One region of the Cupriavidus sp. GW823-FHT06D04 genome, then DNA from elsewhere that is predicted to be linked to it. Evidence: riboswitches for the same ligand, from Rfam matches in the RefSeq annotation. Region 1 holds a riboswitch; the other holds the start of a gene.

Region 1 (7,422 bases):
GCTCCGGCACGCTGTTGACATGCTGCGCCGGCCCGAAGCTGCGGCCGTAGTCGGTCGATGCACGTACCGCGACGTAAGGGCCGTCCTTGTAGGCGACCCACAGCTTGCCCTCGCGATCGAAGGCCGCGCCGGTGCCCAGCTCGCTCATCTTCGCGGTCTTGGCCTGGCTGCCGTGGCCGGCGTGATCGCCGTGCGTTTGCGCGGTCGCGGCCAGCGCGGCGCCGGCCATCAGCCCGGCAACGATCAGACGGAAACTGGGGCAAACGCCTTGCATGGGTGTGGTCAGCCTGTTCACGTGCTCAGAAGGAAAGTTTCGCCTCGGCGTAGAACGTCCGGCCCGGATACGGGTGGTAGACGTAGTAGCGCTGGTCGGTGAGGTTGTCGATGCCAAGCCCGAGGCGCACGTTCTTCGCGGGCCTGTACGTCACCTTGACGTCAAAGGTCAGGAAGCTGCTGGTGCCGCCGAAGGTGTCGGGATTGACGTCGGAATTGTCGAGCGTATTGTACTGCCGCCCCGAATAGGTCATGGCCAGCGTGCCGGCCCAGGCCGGCGTGATGCGATAGGTTCCCATCAGGTTGGCCCGCCACTTGGGGATGCGGTAGAAGTACTTGCCCACCGAGGCCGGGTTGTTGGCGTTCTCAAGCGTCTTCGAATGGTTGTAGGCCCCGCTGGCCGACAGGTCAAAGCCGCTGACGAACACATCGCGCGCGTCATAGGCCAGCTCGATGCCGCGGGTGCGCACGCGGTCGACGTTCTGGAAACTGGTGACAGTCGGGAATACCGTGGTGTTGGTCTGGCTGACCAGGGCATCGCGGATATCGTCCTCATACACCGAGACCCGGAAGTACGACGAATCCAACGTGCGCTCGAAGGTCAAGTCCTTCGAGAACGACCGCTCTGGCCGCAGGTTGGGATCGTTGTTGATCAGCGCGGTCCCGGTGATGCGGCCCTGGAACAGCTCGCTGACAGTCGGGTAGCGATAGGCCTGGCCCAGCGACAACCGGCCCAGCCAGTCCTGCCCGAAGGCCTTCTCCAGCGCCAGCTTGGGCGACCAGTTGGATTCGCTGCGCACCGGGTAGCCGATATCCGCGCCGGGCTGGCTGCGGCTGCCGTCATAGGCACGCCAGTGTTCGTAGCGCACGCCGGGGATCAGCTTCCAGTCCTCGGCAAAGTACCAGGCGTCCTGCGCATACAGCGCCTGGGTCTCGGTCTTGCCGGCAAAGGCGTTGTTGAAGGCGGTGATGGTGGCCGCCTGCCAGTCCGAGGTGTTGTAGGTGGTGTTGCTCAGCCGGTAGTTGTCGTAGTGATAGCCGAACGTGACCCAGTGCCCGCCCTGCAGCTGCTGCGGGCGGTAGTCGGCCTTCAGGTCGAGCGTGCGCCAGCCGGTGCCGTCGCCATAGGTCACCGTGCCCGGCCCGCTGCCAACGGTGTTGGCGCTGCGGCTGATGTCCTTGCTGACGTCGAACAGCGACGCCACGCCCGAGAAATTCCAGCCGGTCTCGTTGCGCGTGCGCAGCGACAGGCCATAGAGCCAGCGCGCGTCCTCGCCATTGCTCGGGGCAAAGGCGTTGGCGGGAATCACATACTCGTAGCCGCCGATATTCACTGGACCGTTCGACACCACGTTGCCACTGGCATCGCGCAGGTAGCTGCCCGTGGCGCTGGAGCGGTCCTGTTGCCAGTAGGCGGCAGTGAACTGCGCCTGCAGGGTATTGGTGATGTCGTAGCCAAGCTTGAGCTTGAGCTGGTCCTGCACGGTATGCGTGACGCCCTCGCTGTTCACGCCCATCACCACGCGGTCGCGGCCGGTCTGGTCCTGGTCGAAGTGGGCGCCGGTGACCGGCTTGTCGGCGGAAGTGGCACGGGCCGTGGAGCGCGCCGCGGTATAGAAGCTCAGCGGCTGGCTCTTGCTGTCCTGCCGGTCCACGCTGACCAGCCACGAGAACGGGCCGACGCGGTCGCCCACATAGGCGTTGGCGTGGACCCCGTTGAAGTTGTCGTGCGTGCCGTACAGGCTGAAGCGCTGCGTGAACAGCTGCACGCTGGCATCGCCCTCGAACTTCTCCGGCGTGCGCGTGGTGATCAGCACCGTCGCACCCAGCGAGTTGCCGGGATACAGCGCCGAATACGGGCCGTACAGCACATCCATGCGCTCGATCTCAGCGCTGTTGACCAGCGACCAGCGCGGCGGGAAGCTGAAGTCCGATCCCAGCAGGTTGGACAGCAGCAGGCCGTCCGCATAGACCAGCCCCCGCGCCGACTGGCGCGAACTGGTGCTGCGCACCGAGATGATCGAGTTCATATCGCCGATGAAGCGCTTGCGTACGGCGAGGTTGGGCGCGTATTTGAGGGCGTCTTCCGTGTTCACCACATTGAAGTCGGCCATGCGGCGGCTGCTGATGCCGTAGGCCGGCGAGGGCGTGTTGGGCGGTATGGCCGGCGTCTCGCCGCGCTCCGACTTGGCCGAGACCACCACCTCCTGCAGCGGCTCGAGCGCGTCCACCACCTGGGCGGCGGCGACGGCGGGGCCCATCAGTACCGCCGAAACGGCCAGTGCAATGCGATTTTTCTTCACTGGAAAGCCTTGTTGTCGTCTTTTTTTTTGGCTCACTCCACCTGAGCGCAGCATACGGCGCTTCTCCCCGAGAGCGAGCGCTGACATTTTATGGGGCATGGGGACGCAGGCCGATGCGACATAGCGACGCGGGCGGCAGGCCGCCTAAGTGTTAACCCGCATATCCAACGTCGGACCTTGTCACTACATTGCCCCGATTGGCGTCAAGCCAATGTGATGCAGGGAGAGACTATCGCGGCGCCCGCCGCGCACAGCGCCGAAGGAGCAACCGCCCCGGAAACTCTCAGGCAAAAGGACCGGCATCACCAGTCAGTGCACTCTGAAGAATGCCGGACGCTATCGTCCGCCGGCATACCGAAGGAGCAAGCGTACCCCGCCCTGGCGGCCGGGTGTCGTGAATCTCTCAGGTCCAGAACAGAGGGGGCGTCCGCCACGCATATTGCGTCCGGGCTCCCACCATCGACGTTCCTGGAACCTGCAGATCATGAAATCAATCGCTGTCATCGGCGGTGGCATCACGGGTGTCACCACGGCCTACGCGCTGGCCCGGCGCGGATTCTCCGTCACGCTGTTCGAGCGGCACCGCTATGCCGCCATGGAGACCTCGTTCGCCAACGGCGGCCAGTTGTCGGCCTCCAACGCCGAGGTCTGGACCCACTGGTCGACCATCGTCAAGGGCATGAAATGGATGCTGCGCAACGACGCCCCGCTGCTACTCAATCCCCGGCCCAGCTGGCACAAGCTGTCCTGGTTCGCCGAGTTCATCGCCGCGATCCCCCACTACCGCCGTAACACCATCGAGACCGCGCGCCTGGCCATCGCCGCGCGTGAGCACCTGTTCGACTGGGCGGCGCAGGAAGGCATCGATTTCGACCTGAAGAAGGAAGGCATCCTCCATATCTACCGCGACAAGGCCGGCTTCGACCATGCCGGCCGGGTCTCAGCGCTGCTGGCGCAGGGCGGGCTGGAGCGCCGCGCCGTGACGCCCGAGGAGATGCGCGCGATCGAGCCGACGCTGGCCGGGTCCTACTATGGCGGCTATTTCACCGAGAGCGATTCCACCGGCGACATCCACAAGTTCACCAGCGGCCTGGCCGCGGCCATCGATCGGCTAGGCGTGCGCTGCCTGTACGGCCAGGACGTGCGGGCGGTGAAGACCGACGGCAGGCGCGCCACCGTGACCGTTCAGGACGGCGCCGACACGGCCAGCTCCACCTTCGACGGCGCCGTGATCTGCGCCGGCACCGCCAGCCGCGCACTGGCCGCGGGGCTGGGCGACCGCGTCAACATCTATCCGGTCAAGGGCTATTCGATCACGGTCAACCTGACCGATGAAGCCAGCCGCGCCGCGGCACCGGTGGTGAGCCTGCTCGACGACGAAACCAAGCTGGTCACCAGCCGCCTGGGCGACGACCGCTTCCGCGTGGCCGGCACTGCCGAGTTCAATGGCTACAACCGCGATATCCGCGCCGACCGCATCCGCCCGCTGGTGGAATGGGTGCAGCAGTGCTTCCCCGGCGTCAGCACGCGCAGCGTGGTGCCTTGGGCCGGGCTGCGGCCGATGATGCCGGATATGCTGCCGCGTGTGGGGCGCGGGCGGACGGCATGCATCTTCTACAACACCGGGCACGGGCACCTGGGGTGGACCTTGTCGGCGGTGACTGCGGATATGGTGGCGGGGATTGTCTACCAGCATCTCGGCGCGAAGCTGGCAGTCGCGCCGGGTGCGTCGCTGGCATTGGCCAAGGCCTGAGCCTGAACTTGCAGATGTTTTCCCCCCTCTCCCATTTAGGGGAGAGGGGAGAGAACTAGGGGCATGGACGGGTTTCGCCTCATTCGGGTCCGCGCCCCAAACTCCCCACAATCCCCTTGCGGAAAGTCAGCACGCACACGATGAAGATGATGCCCGTCACCATCGACACCGATTCACCGAACCCGTTGAACCAGTCGATGCCCGTCACCGCCGCAAGGTAGCCGCCCAGTTCGCCAAGCTTGTTCTCCAGCGCGATCACAACAAACGCGCCGATAATCGGCCCGGTGAGCGTGCCGAGGCCCCCCAGCAGCGTCATCAAGATCACCATGCCGGACATCGACCAGTGCACGTCGCTGAGCGTCTCGAAGCCCAGCACCAGTGCCTTGACCGAGCCGGCCAGCCCCGACAGCGCCGCCGACAGCACGAAGGCGGTCAGCTTGAAGTGGTCGACGTCATAGCCAAGCGACACCGCGCGCGGCTCGTTCTCCTTGATCGCCTTCAGGATCTGCCCGAACGGCGAATGCACCGTGCGCACGATCAGCGCAAAGGCGGCCACGATGATCGCCAGCGCCACGTAGTACAGCGTCAGGTCGTCCGACAGCGGCAGCACCCCGAACAGCTTGCCGCGCGGGATGCCCTGCAGGCCGTCCTCGCCGCCGGTGAACGGCGCTTGCAGGCAGATAAAGAACAGCATCTGCGCCAGCGCCAGCGTGATCATCGAGAAGTAGATGCCCTGCCGGCGGATGGCCAGCGAGCCCACCACGTAGCCGATCAGCGCGCCCGCAGCGGTGCCCAGGATCAGGCCGATTTCCGGGGTCACGCCCCAGACCTTCAAGGCATGGCCGGCGGCATAGCCAGCGCCGCCGAAGAAGGCCGCATGGCCGAACGACAGCAGCCCGGTATAGCCGATCAGCAGGTTGAAGGCGCACGCAAACAGCGCGAAGCACAGCACCTTGAGCACGAACACCGGATACGCACCGGCCAGTGGCGCGGCCAGCAGGCACGCCAGCACCACGCCGTATATCACCTGCTTTGGCAGGCGCCCCGCCACCTGCTGCTGCCGTACGCCGATTGCGGCGATAGATTGTCCGCTCATCACTTCTCCTTTCCGAACAGCCCTGCCGGGCGCAACAACAGCACCACCACCATGATGACGAAGACAACGGTGGAAGATGCTTCCGGGTACAACACCTTGGCCAGCCCTTCGATCACGCCCAGCCCCAAGCCGGTCAGGATCGCACCCATGATCGAGCCCATGCCGCCGATCACCACCACCGCGAACACGACGATGATTAGGTTCTGGCCCATCAGCGGCGATACCTGCATGACCGGCGCGGCCAGCACCCCGGCAAACGCGGCCAGCGCCACGCCGAAGCCATAGGTCAGCGTCACCATCCGCGGCACGTTGACGCCGAACGCCTCGACCACCTTGGCGTTCTCGGTGCCAGCGCGCAGGTAGGCGCCCAGCCTGGTCTTCTCGATCACGTACCACGTCGACAGGCAGACCGCCAGCGATGCCCCAACCACCCACACGCGGTAATTGGGCAAGCGCATGAAGCCGAGGTCGGAGGCGCCCTGCAGCGCCTCGGGCGGTCCATAGGGCAGCCCGGACACGCCATAAACCGAGCGGAAGATGCCTTCGACCACCAGCGTAATGCCCAGCGTCAGCAGCAGGCCGTAGATATGGTCGAGCTTGTAGATCCAGCGCAGCATGGTCTTCTCGATCACCACGCCCAGCGCGGCCACCACCAGCGGCGACAGCAGCAGCATCGCCCAGTAGCTGAGCCCCGCATAGGTCATGCCGGCCCACGCCAGCACCGCGCCCAGCATGAAGAGCGCACCGTGCGCGAAGTTGATGACGCTCAGCAGCCCGAAGATCACCGCCAGGCCCAGGCTCAGCATGGCGTAGAAGGCGCCGTTGACGAGCCCGAGCAACAGCTGCGACAGCAGCGCCGGGAGCGGGATTTCAAACAGATTCATGAGTCGCTCCTTATACGCCCAGCAGTTCGTGCAGCACCGGCATCTTGGCCTGCAGCTCATTGGCCGCGAAGCGCTCGACGATGCTGCCGTGCTCCATCACGTAGAAGCGGTCCGCCAGCGGCGCGGCAAAGCGGAAATTCTGCTCCACCATCACCACCGTGTACCCCTTCTGCTTGAGCATCAGGATCATGCGCGCAAGCGCCTGCACGATCACCGGTGCCAATCCTTCCGAGATTTCATCGAGCAGCAGCAGGTTGGCGCCGGTGCGCAGGATGCGCCCGACCGCCAGCATCTGCTGCTCGCCGCCGGAAAGACGCGTGCCCTGGCTCTGGCGGCGCTCCTTCAGGTTCGGGAACATCTCGTAGATATCGGTCTCGCTCATGCCCTTGCTGGTGTCGGCGCCCTTCAGCACCGGCGGCAGCATCAGGTTCTCTTCGCATGAGAGGCTGGAGAAGATCGCCCGTTCTTCGGGGCAATAGCCAATGCCGTAGTGCGCGATCTTGTGCGTGGGCAGGCTGATGGTCTCGTGGCCATTGACCTTGATCGAGCCCTTGCGCGTGCCGGTCAGTCCCATGATCGCGCGCAGCGTGGTGGTGCGGCCAGCGCCGTTGCGGCCCAGCAGCGTGACCACTTCGCCGCGGTTCACGGTGAGGTCAACGCCATGCAGGATGTGCGATTCGCCGTACCAGGCGTGCAGGTCCCTGATCTCGAGCGCGGGTGTGTTGGATGTCGTCATCTCATTGGTCTCCCGTCTCAGTGCGCGCCCTGCAGGTCCGCGTCGACGGTGCCCATGTAGGCCTCCATCACGCGCGGATCCTTCGAGACTTCCGCATACGGCCCTTCGGCCAGGATCGCGCCACGCTGCAGCACGGTGATCTTGTCGGCGATCGACGAGACCACGCTCATGTTGTGCTCCACCATCAGGATGGTGCGGCCCGCCGAAACCTTCTTGATCAGCTGCGTGACGCGGTCCACGTCTTCGTGGCCCATGCCCTGCGTGGGTTCGTCGAGCAGCATCAGCTCGGGCTCCATTGCCAGCGTGGTGGCAATCTCCAGCGCGCGCTTGCGGCCGTATGGAAGGTTCACCGTCAGCGTCTGCGCGAACTCGGTCAG
Region 2 (7,422 bases), on a different contig from region 1:
GCGGCCAGGGCCAGCGCGGCGGCGGCCGGGGCGGCATGCGTTCGCCGGACACCCCGGCGGGCGCGCCTTCCGGCCGCGGCCCGGGCGGCCACGCCTCGGGCCGGGGCGGCGGCCCGCCGGGGCGGTCACGCAGCACGCGCTCGCTGCCCGGCCGCGGGAACAGGCTTTCGATCACGGTCATGCCAAGCAGGTGCATGGCCAGCATGATGGCAGCCATCACCACGAACAGTCGCACGAACATCGAATCATGGCGCGCCAGCCGGCCCATTCGCGTTCATCCTTCCTGCGTGGCGGTAAAGACATAGCCCACGCCGCGCACGGTGCGGATCAGCGTGGGGTCGCGCGGATCGTCGCGCAGCTTCTGGCGCAGCCGTGACACCAGCAGGTCGATGCTGCGGTCGAACACATCGAGGCCGCGGCCGCGCGCCTGGTTGATCAGCAGTTCGCGGTCGAGCACGCGGTTGGGCTGTTCGACAAAGGCCAGCAGCAGGCGGAATTCGGCATTGGACAGCGGCACCACCACCTCGTCGCGGTCGACCAGCTGGCGCAGCGTGGTGTTCAGGCGCCAGTCGCCGAAGCGCACCTCATGCCCGGAAGGCGCCGCGCCCTGGCGCGCGTCGGCGCCGTGGCCACGGATACGGCGCAGCACGGTGTGGATGCGCGCCACCAGTTCGCGCATCTCGAAGGGCTTGGTCACGTAGTCGTCTGCGCCAACTTCCAGCCCGACCACGCGGTCGGCCAACTCAGCGCGCGCGGTCAGCATGATGACCGCGACTTCGGTGCGCGCGCGCAGTTCGCGACACAGCGCCAGGCCGTTTTCGCCGGGCAGCGACAGGTCAAGGATCACCAGGTCGTAGCGCGTGGCGGCCATCGCCTGCCGCATCTCGGCACCGCCCTCGACGCCGTCGGCCTGCATGCCGAAGGTGGACAGGTAGTCGGCCAGCATGGCGCGGATCTGGGGATCGTCGTCGACGATCAGCAGGCGGATGGGAAGCGTGGGGGTGAATTCCATAAGCGAAGGGATCGGCATATACCGGTAGCAAGGGCCGGTGCCGGGGGCATGCGGTGCCCAACTTTACCAGCCCGCGATGCCCCCACTATGCCGGCTTTGTATCAGCCCTGATACGCAGCCTTGCCGGCCAGCCATGCTTTGTACGGGATTGCAGTACGGGCCTGACCAAGTGCTCAAGCATTGGCATGCGGCCTTCCCTAGCATGGACCGGCATTGACCCGAGCCAACCGCGGGCATCGCGCGGCACGTTGCCACGACGGTGTCTGCCATCACAGGAGAACGCTATGCCATTTCCGCCGACCCGCCTGCGCACCGCCGCTTCCCTGCTGGCGCTGTGCACCGCGTGCCTGCTGGCCACGCCGGCCAGCGCGCTGCAATCCGGCCCGCCGCCGACAGGGGCGATGCCGCCACCGCCCTCCGCGCCGGCATCCGCCGAGTCGCTGGGACTCAGTGCCGCGCAGGCCAAGCTCTGGCAGGCCGCACGCAGCGCCACTCGCGAAGCCGAGGCCCATGCACTGGAACTGCACGCGCGCCTGCTGCGCGAGACGGCCGACGAAACCCCCGACGCACCGCTGCGGCCGCGCGCGCAGGCCATGGACCGACTGCACGATGCGCTGGAGCAGGACCGCCGCGCGGTGCGCGAACGCTGGCTGGCGCTGGACGACAGCCTCGACCCGGCCCAGCGCCGGCGCCTGCGCGCCGCGCCCGAAGCCGCGCGCTGGATGGGCTTGCCGCCCGCGGGCGCGATGATGATGCCGCCGGGCGGACCGCAGCGGTAGGTTCGCGGCCGCGGCAAAAAAACGCCCCCGCACGCTCGCGCGCCGGGGGCCGAATAACAGGGAAGTTCCGAACGAGACGTCCGGCGCAGCAGGCAGACCGGGCGGGCCTGCCGCGGCGCCACCCGCGCACACGGCGCGAGCAGCACAGCCGCCATACTAGGGACGCCTGCGCCCGGCGTCTTGTCAGCCTCGCAGGCCTTTGTATCGGGACTGTAGCGCCCGTTCAGCCCGGGGCCGTCTTGCCGCCGGTTCCCAGCAGTGCCTTGAGCGCGCCGAGCCGGTCCTTGGGGCTCATCGCCGGGGTTTCATCGACTGGCGCAGGCGCTTCCTCCAGCTTCATCTCGCCGATAAAGCGCGAAGGCTGGCACGAGTAGGTCTCGCGCGCGCGCTTGCGCTTCTTGCACCAGCTGACATGCAGGCTGCGCTGCGCGCGGGTGATGCCGACATACATCAGCCGCCGCTCTTCCTCGATCTTTTCGTCGCTCATGTCCTCGTCTTCGCGGCAGTGCGGCAGGATGCCCTCTTCCACGCCGACCAGGAACACGTGCGGATATTCCAGCCCTTTGGACGCATGCAGCGTGGACAGCCGCACCGCGTCGGGGTCTTCCTCGCGGCCTTCCAGCATGCTCATCAGCGCCACGGTTTGGGTCAGTTCGAGCAGGTTCTTGCCTTCGCTGCCGAAGCCGTCGGCATTGTCGAAGCCGGTGGCTTCCTCGCCCTCGGCGCCTTCTGGCTTGGTGCCCTTGCGCTTGAGCCAGTCCAGGAATTCCAGCGTGTTAGTCCAGCGCGACTGCGCCTGCCGTTCGTCGAAGCTGTCGTACAGGTAGGCCTCGTAGTGGATGCCTTCCATCAGGTCGTCCAGCACCACGGTGGCCGGATCCTTGGCCGCGCGGTCGGCCAGCCGCACCATCGATTCGCAGAATATGCGCAACGGCTCCAGCTGGCGCGGCTGCAGCTTGCCTTCGATGCCGCCCATCATCGCGGCCTCGAACAGCGACACCTTGGCCTGGCCAGCAAAGGTGCCCAGCGCTTCCAGCGTGGTGTTGCCCACGCCGCGGCGCGGCGTGGTGATGGCGCGGATAAAGGCGGGATCGTCGTCGGGGTTGGCAATCAGGCGCAGGTAGGCGCAGATGTCCTTGATCTCGGCCTTGTCGAAGAAGCTCTGGCCGCCCGACAGTACATAGGGAATGCGCTCGCGCCGCAGGATCTGCTCGAACAGCCGCGCCTGGTGGTTGCCGCGATAGAGGATGGCGTAGTCGCGGAACTGCGCGCGGCGCTCGAACTTGTGCGCGGACAGGCGGAACACCACCGACTCGGCCTCGTGCTCCTCGTCGTTCATCGGGTGGATGGCGATGGGGTCGCCCATGCCGTGCTCGCTCCACAGCTTCTTGTCGAACAGCTTGGGGTTGTTGGCGATGACCGCGTTGGCCGCTTCCAGGATGCGCACGGTGGAGCGGTAGTTCTGCTCCAGCTTGATCACCTTCAGGTCCGGGAAATCGGTCTGCAGCCCGCGCAGGTTGTCCAGCGTGGCGCCGCGCCAGCCATAGATGGCCTGGTCGTCGTCGCCCACCGCGGTAAAGGCCGGCGCGCGCAGGTGCGAGCCACCCGCCAGCAGTTTCAGCAACTGGTACTGGCAGGCGTTGGTGTCCTGGTATTCGTCGACCAGAAAGTAGCGCAGGCGGTTCTGCCACTTGAGTTGCACGGCTTCATTGCGCGCGAACAGCTCGGCAGGCAGGCGGATCAGGTCGTCGAAATCCACCGCCTGGTAGGCGTGCAGCGTTGCCACGTAGTTGCGGTAGACCAGCGCGGCCTGGTGCTCGTCGGCATTGGCGGCCTGCGCGATCGCTGCCTCCGGATCGACCATGCCGTTCTTCCACAGCGAGATCGTGCCCTGTACGCCGCGGATCAGCTTCTTGTCGGTGGTGCCCAGCTGCTCCTGGATCAGGCCGAAGCAATCATCCGAATCCATGATCGAAAACTGCGGCTTCAGGCCCACGTGCTCGGCCTCCATGCGCAGGATTTGCACCCCGAGCGAGTGGAAGGTACAGACCGTCAGCTGCTTGAGCGGGATGCGCTTGCCCTCGCGCGTGGTCTTGCCCTCCATCAGCTTGCCGATACGCTCCTGCATCTCCTTGGCGGCCTTGTTGGTAAAGGTGACGGCGGCGATATGGCGCGGCTCGAAACCCTTGTCCTCGATCAAATGCGCGATCTTCTGCGTGATCACCCGGGTCTTGCCGGAGCCCGCCCCGGCCAGCACCAGGCAAGGGCCGTCCAGGTAGCGGACGGCTTCAGATTGGGCGGGGTTCAGGCCATGGGTCATGCGAGGGATGCGGTTGGAGGCGGGGAAATCAGCAGGAACAGCGGAAGGCCAGGCGGGACACGCCGGCACCCCAAAAACGGGCTCGGCGGCAAAGCTGACGATGTTAACACGCTGGCCGCGGCAGGTCAGTCAGCGCAAACCGCGTTGACAGGGCCGGTTGTGTCACTGGCGTAACACTTCGTAAAGGCCGGAGCCAATCGCGCAACGCAACGCTCTAACTGATATGTCCCCCCGGCCTGCGCGGCAGGGGTGACATGCTTGAATCATCACACCGGAGCCAATAATGAAAACCCTGCAGACTTTGACCAAGGTGACCCTGATCGGCGCGACCGTCGCGGCCTTTGCCGGTTGCGCGGACATGACCCCGAAGCAGCGTAATACCGCCATTGGCGCGGGCGCGGGTGCCGTGGGCGGCGCCATCCTCACCGAAGGCAGTGCGCTGGGTACGCTGGGTGGCGCGGCCGTGGGCGGCGTGATCGGTAACGTTGTCACCGACGACAAGAAGAAGTAAGCCAGACCCGCAGCGACAGGTACGGCAGGCTCCCTGGCCGGTTTGACAAAGGCCGGGGCCTCCCGTACATTGCGCGCATCCGACCGGGAGAGCGCGCATCGCCTGCGCCGCCGAAGGGGTATCACCCGAAAACTCTCAGGCACCACGGACCGATCGGATCGGCATGCAATATGCACACGATGCATGCCGCACTCTGGAGAGCGGCACCCGCCATTCGTGGCGAGCGTGCCCACCGAAGGGGCGCACGAGGATGGGGTCCTGCAGGATCCGCCTTGTAATCTCTCAGGTATCGAGGACAGAGGGGTCATCCGCCGCAGCGGATTGCTACGCCACATTCAGGCGCGGCGAGCGTTGCGGCGGATGGCCCTTTTTTGTTTTCGCCAACCGAGATTGCCCCCGAGGATTCCATGACGCTCCAGGCCACGCCCCTCAACGCCATCCACCGCGCCCTCGGCGCCCGCATGGTTGATTTCGGCGGCTGGGACATGCCGGTCAACTACGGCTCCCAGATCGAAGAACACAATGCCGTGCGCACCGACGCCGGCATGTTCGACGTGTCGCACATGTGCGTGGTCGACCTCACCGGCGCCAATACCCGCAGCTTCCTGCGCGGCCTGCTGGCCAACAATGTCGACAAGCTGCAGACCCCGGGCAAGGCGCTCTACTCCTGCATGCTGGATGAGAAAGGCGGCGTGATCGACGACCTGATCGTCTACTTTTTTGCCGAGGACCGCTTCCGCCTGGTCGTCAACGCCAGCACCGCGCTGGGCGACATCGAATGGATCCGCGCGCGCAATGCCGCCACCGGCAGCGATGTGACCATCACGCCGCGCCGTGAAGATGTTGCGCCTGCAGGCGTGCAGCCTCTGGCCATCGTCGCCGTGCAGGGGCCCAACGCCCGCACCACGGTGTGGAGCACCTTCCCCTCGACCCAGCCGTCGGACACGCTCAAGCCCTTCAACGCCGCCGTGGTCCAGGACCCGGCCATCGGCGAGATCATGGTGGCCCGCACCGGCTACACCGGCGAAGACGGCTTCGAGCTGGTGGTGCCGGCCGAAAACGTTGCCGCCGTCTGGGAAAAGCTGAACGCCGCCGGCGTGCGTCCGGCGGGCCTGGGCGCGCGCGACACCCTGCGCCTGGAAGCCGGCATGAACCTGTACGGCCAGGACATGGATATCAACACCTCGCCGCTGGATGCGGGCCTGGCCTGGACGGTGGACCTGCAGAGCGAGCGCGATTTCACCGGCAAGGCAGCACTGGGCGCGGCCGGTTCGCGCCAGCAATTCCTCGGGCTGATCCTGCGTGACAAAGGCGGCGTCCTGCGCGCCCACCAGAAAGTGATCACCCCGGCCGGTGACGGTGAAATCACCAGCGGCACCTTCAGCCCGTCGCTGTCGCAGTCCATCGCCTTTGCCCGCCTGCCGAAGGATGTCGCCGTGGGCGATACCGTGCAGGTGGAGATCCGCGACCGCAAACTCAACGCGACTGTGGTTAAACTGCCGTTTGTGCGTAATGGCAAGGCACTCGTGAGCTGAGGCTCATACCAACGGTCGCCCTCGCCTGCCGGCGCTTGCCGGGCAGGCATCACCCAACAAGAAACAGATCTGTATCCGGAGAACCTCCATGAATTTCCCCGCTGACCTCAAGTACACCGAGTCGCATGAGTGGGTACGCGTCGAAGCCGACGGCACGCTCACCATCGGCATCACCGACCACGCGCAGGACGCGCTGGGCGACATCGTCTTCCTGGAACTGCCCGAAGTGGGCAAGTCGGTCGGTGCCGGCGACGCGCTGGCAGTGGTCGAATCGGTAAAGGCCGCTTCTGACATCTACGCCCCAGTGGCCGGCGAAGTGATCGCCGTCAACGAGGCCGCCACGGCCGCGCCGGAAAGCGTCAATGCCGACGCCTTCGACGCGTGGCTGTTCAAGCTCAAGCCGGCCAACGGCGACGACGTCAACGGCCTGATGTCGGCCGACGCCTACAAGGCCAGCGTCGGCGCCTGACGCCGGCGGCGCCGGTCCAACGATGGACCGGCCACTGCAGACTGACGCGCGCCGTCCCGGCTGACCACCGGCCGGCGCGCACCCCACGAGGTTCTTGCCAATGAACGCCCCGCTTCCCATGAACGCCGCCCAAGTAACCCGGCCCACGCTGGCCGAACTGGAGGCGCGCGACGCCTTCGCCGCCCGCCATATCGGCCCCGATACTCCCGAACAGCAGCACATGCTGAAGGTGCTCGGCTATGACAGCCGCGCCGCGCTGATCGACGCCGTCATCCCCGCCGCTATCCGCCGCCGCGACGGCATGCCGATGGGCGAGTTCACCGAGCCGCTGAGCGAGGAAGCCGCGCTGGCAAAGCTGCGCGGCCTGGCAGGCAGGAACAAGGTGCTGAAGAGCTTTATCGGCCAGGGCTACTACAACACCGTCACGCCCGGCGTCATCCTGCGCAATATCTTCGAGAACCCGGCCTGGTACACCGCCTACACGCCTTACCAGCCGGAAATCTCGCAGGGCCGCCTGGAAGCGATGCTGAACTTCCAGCAGATGGTCACCGACCTGACCGGCCTGGACATCGCCAATGCGTCGATGCTGGATGAAGGCACTGCCGCGGCCGAAGCCATGACACTGCTGCAGCGCGTGAACAAGCACGACTCGAACACCTTCTACGTGGCCGACGACGTGCTGCCGCAGACGCTGGAAGTGGTACGCACGCGCGCGCTGCCGATGGGCATCGAGGTCAAGGTCGGCCCCGCTGCCGAGGCCGCCGCGGCCAACGCCTTCGGCGTGCTGCTGCAGTAC

The links. Region 1 has a riboswitch for glycine ahead of AC1Q7H_RS06430 (D-amino acid dehydrogenase). Riboswitches for the same ligand answer to the same signal wherever they lie in the genome.
Region 2: linked by a shared signal. The riboswitch ahead of gcvT (glycine cleavage system aminomethyltransferase GcvT) and the one ahead of AC1Q7H_RS06430 (D-amino acid dehydrogenase) in region 1 are both predicted to bind glycine.

Annotation. Positions count from the first base shown of each region.
Region 1 covers NZ_JBXAHL010000003.1:74,525-81,946, forward strand. The annotation lists gene AC1Q7H_RS06420 (sialidase family protein) at 1-274, opposite strand, end outside; gene AC1Q7H_RS06425 (TonB-dependent receptor) at 300-2,630, opposite strand; glycine riboswitch at 2,787-2,885, shown strand; glycine riboswitch at 2,886-3,004, shown strand; gene AC1Q7H_RS06430 (D-amino acid dehydrogenase) at 3,016-4,329, shown strand; gene AC1Q7H_RS06435 (branched-chain amino acid ABC transporter permease) at 4,409-5,425, opposite strand; gene AC1Q7H_RS06440 (branched-chain amino acid ABC transporter permease) at 5,425-6,309, opposite strand; gene AC1Q7H_RS06445 (ABC transporter ATP-binding protein) at 6,320-7,045, opposite strand; gene AC1Q7H_RS06450 (ABC transporter ATP-binding protein) at 7,063-7,422, opposite strand, start outside.
Region 2 covers NZ_JBXAHL010000010.1:137,516-144,937, forward strand. The annotation lists gene AC1Q7H_RS15400 (sensor histidine kinase) at 1-268, opposite strand, end outside; gene AC1Q7H_RS15405 (response regulator) at 275-1,012, opposite strand; gene AC1Q7H_RS15410 (hypothetical protein) at 1,297-1,791, shown strand; gene AC1Q7H_RS15415 (UvrD-helicase domain-containing protein) at 2,015-4,111, opposite strand; gene AC1Q7H_RS15420 (YMGG-like glycine zipper-containing protein) at 4,395-4,622, shown strand; glycine riboswitch at 4,697-4,784, shown strand; glycine riboswitch at 4,806-4,931, shown strand; gene gcvT (glycine cleavage system aminomethyltransferase GcvT) at 5,030-6,157, shown strand; gene gcvH (glycine cleavage system protein GcvH) at 6,246-6,626, shown strand; gene gcvP (aminomethyl-transferring glycine dehydrogenase) at 6,727-7,422, shown strand, end outside.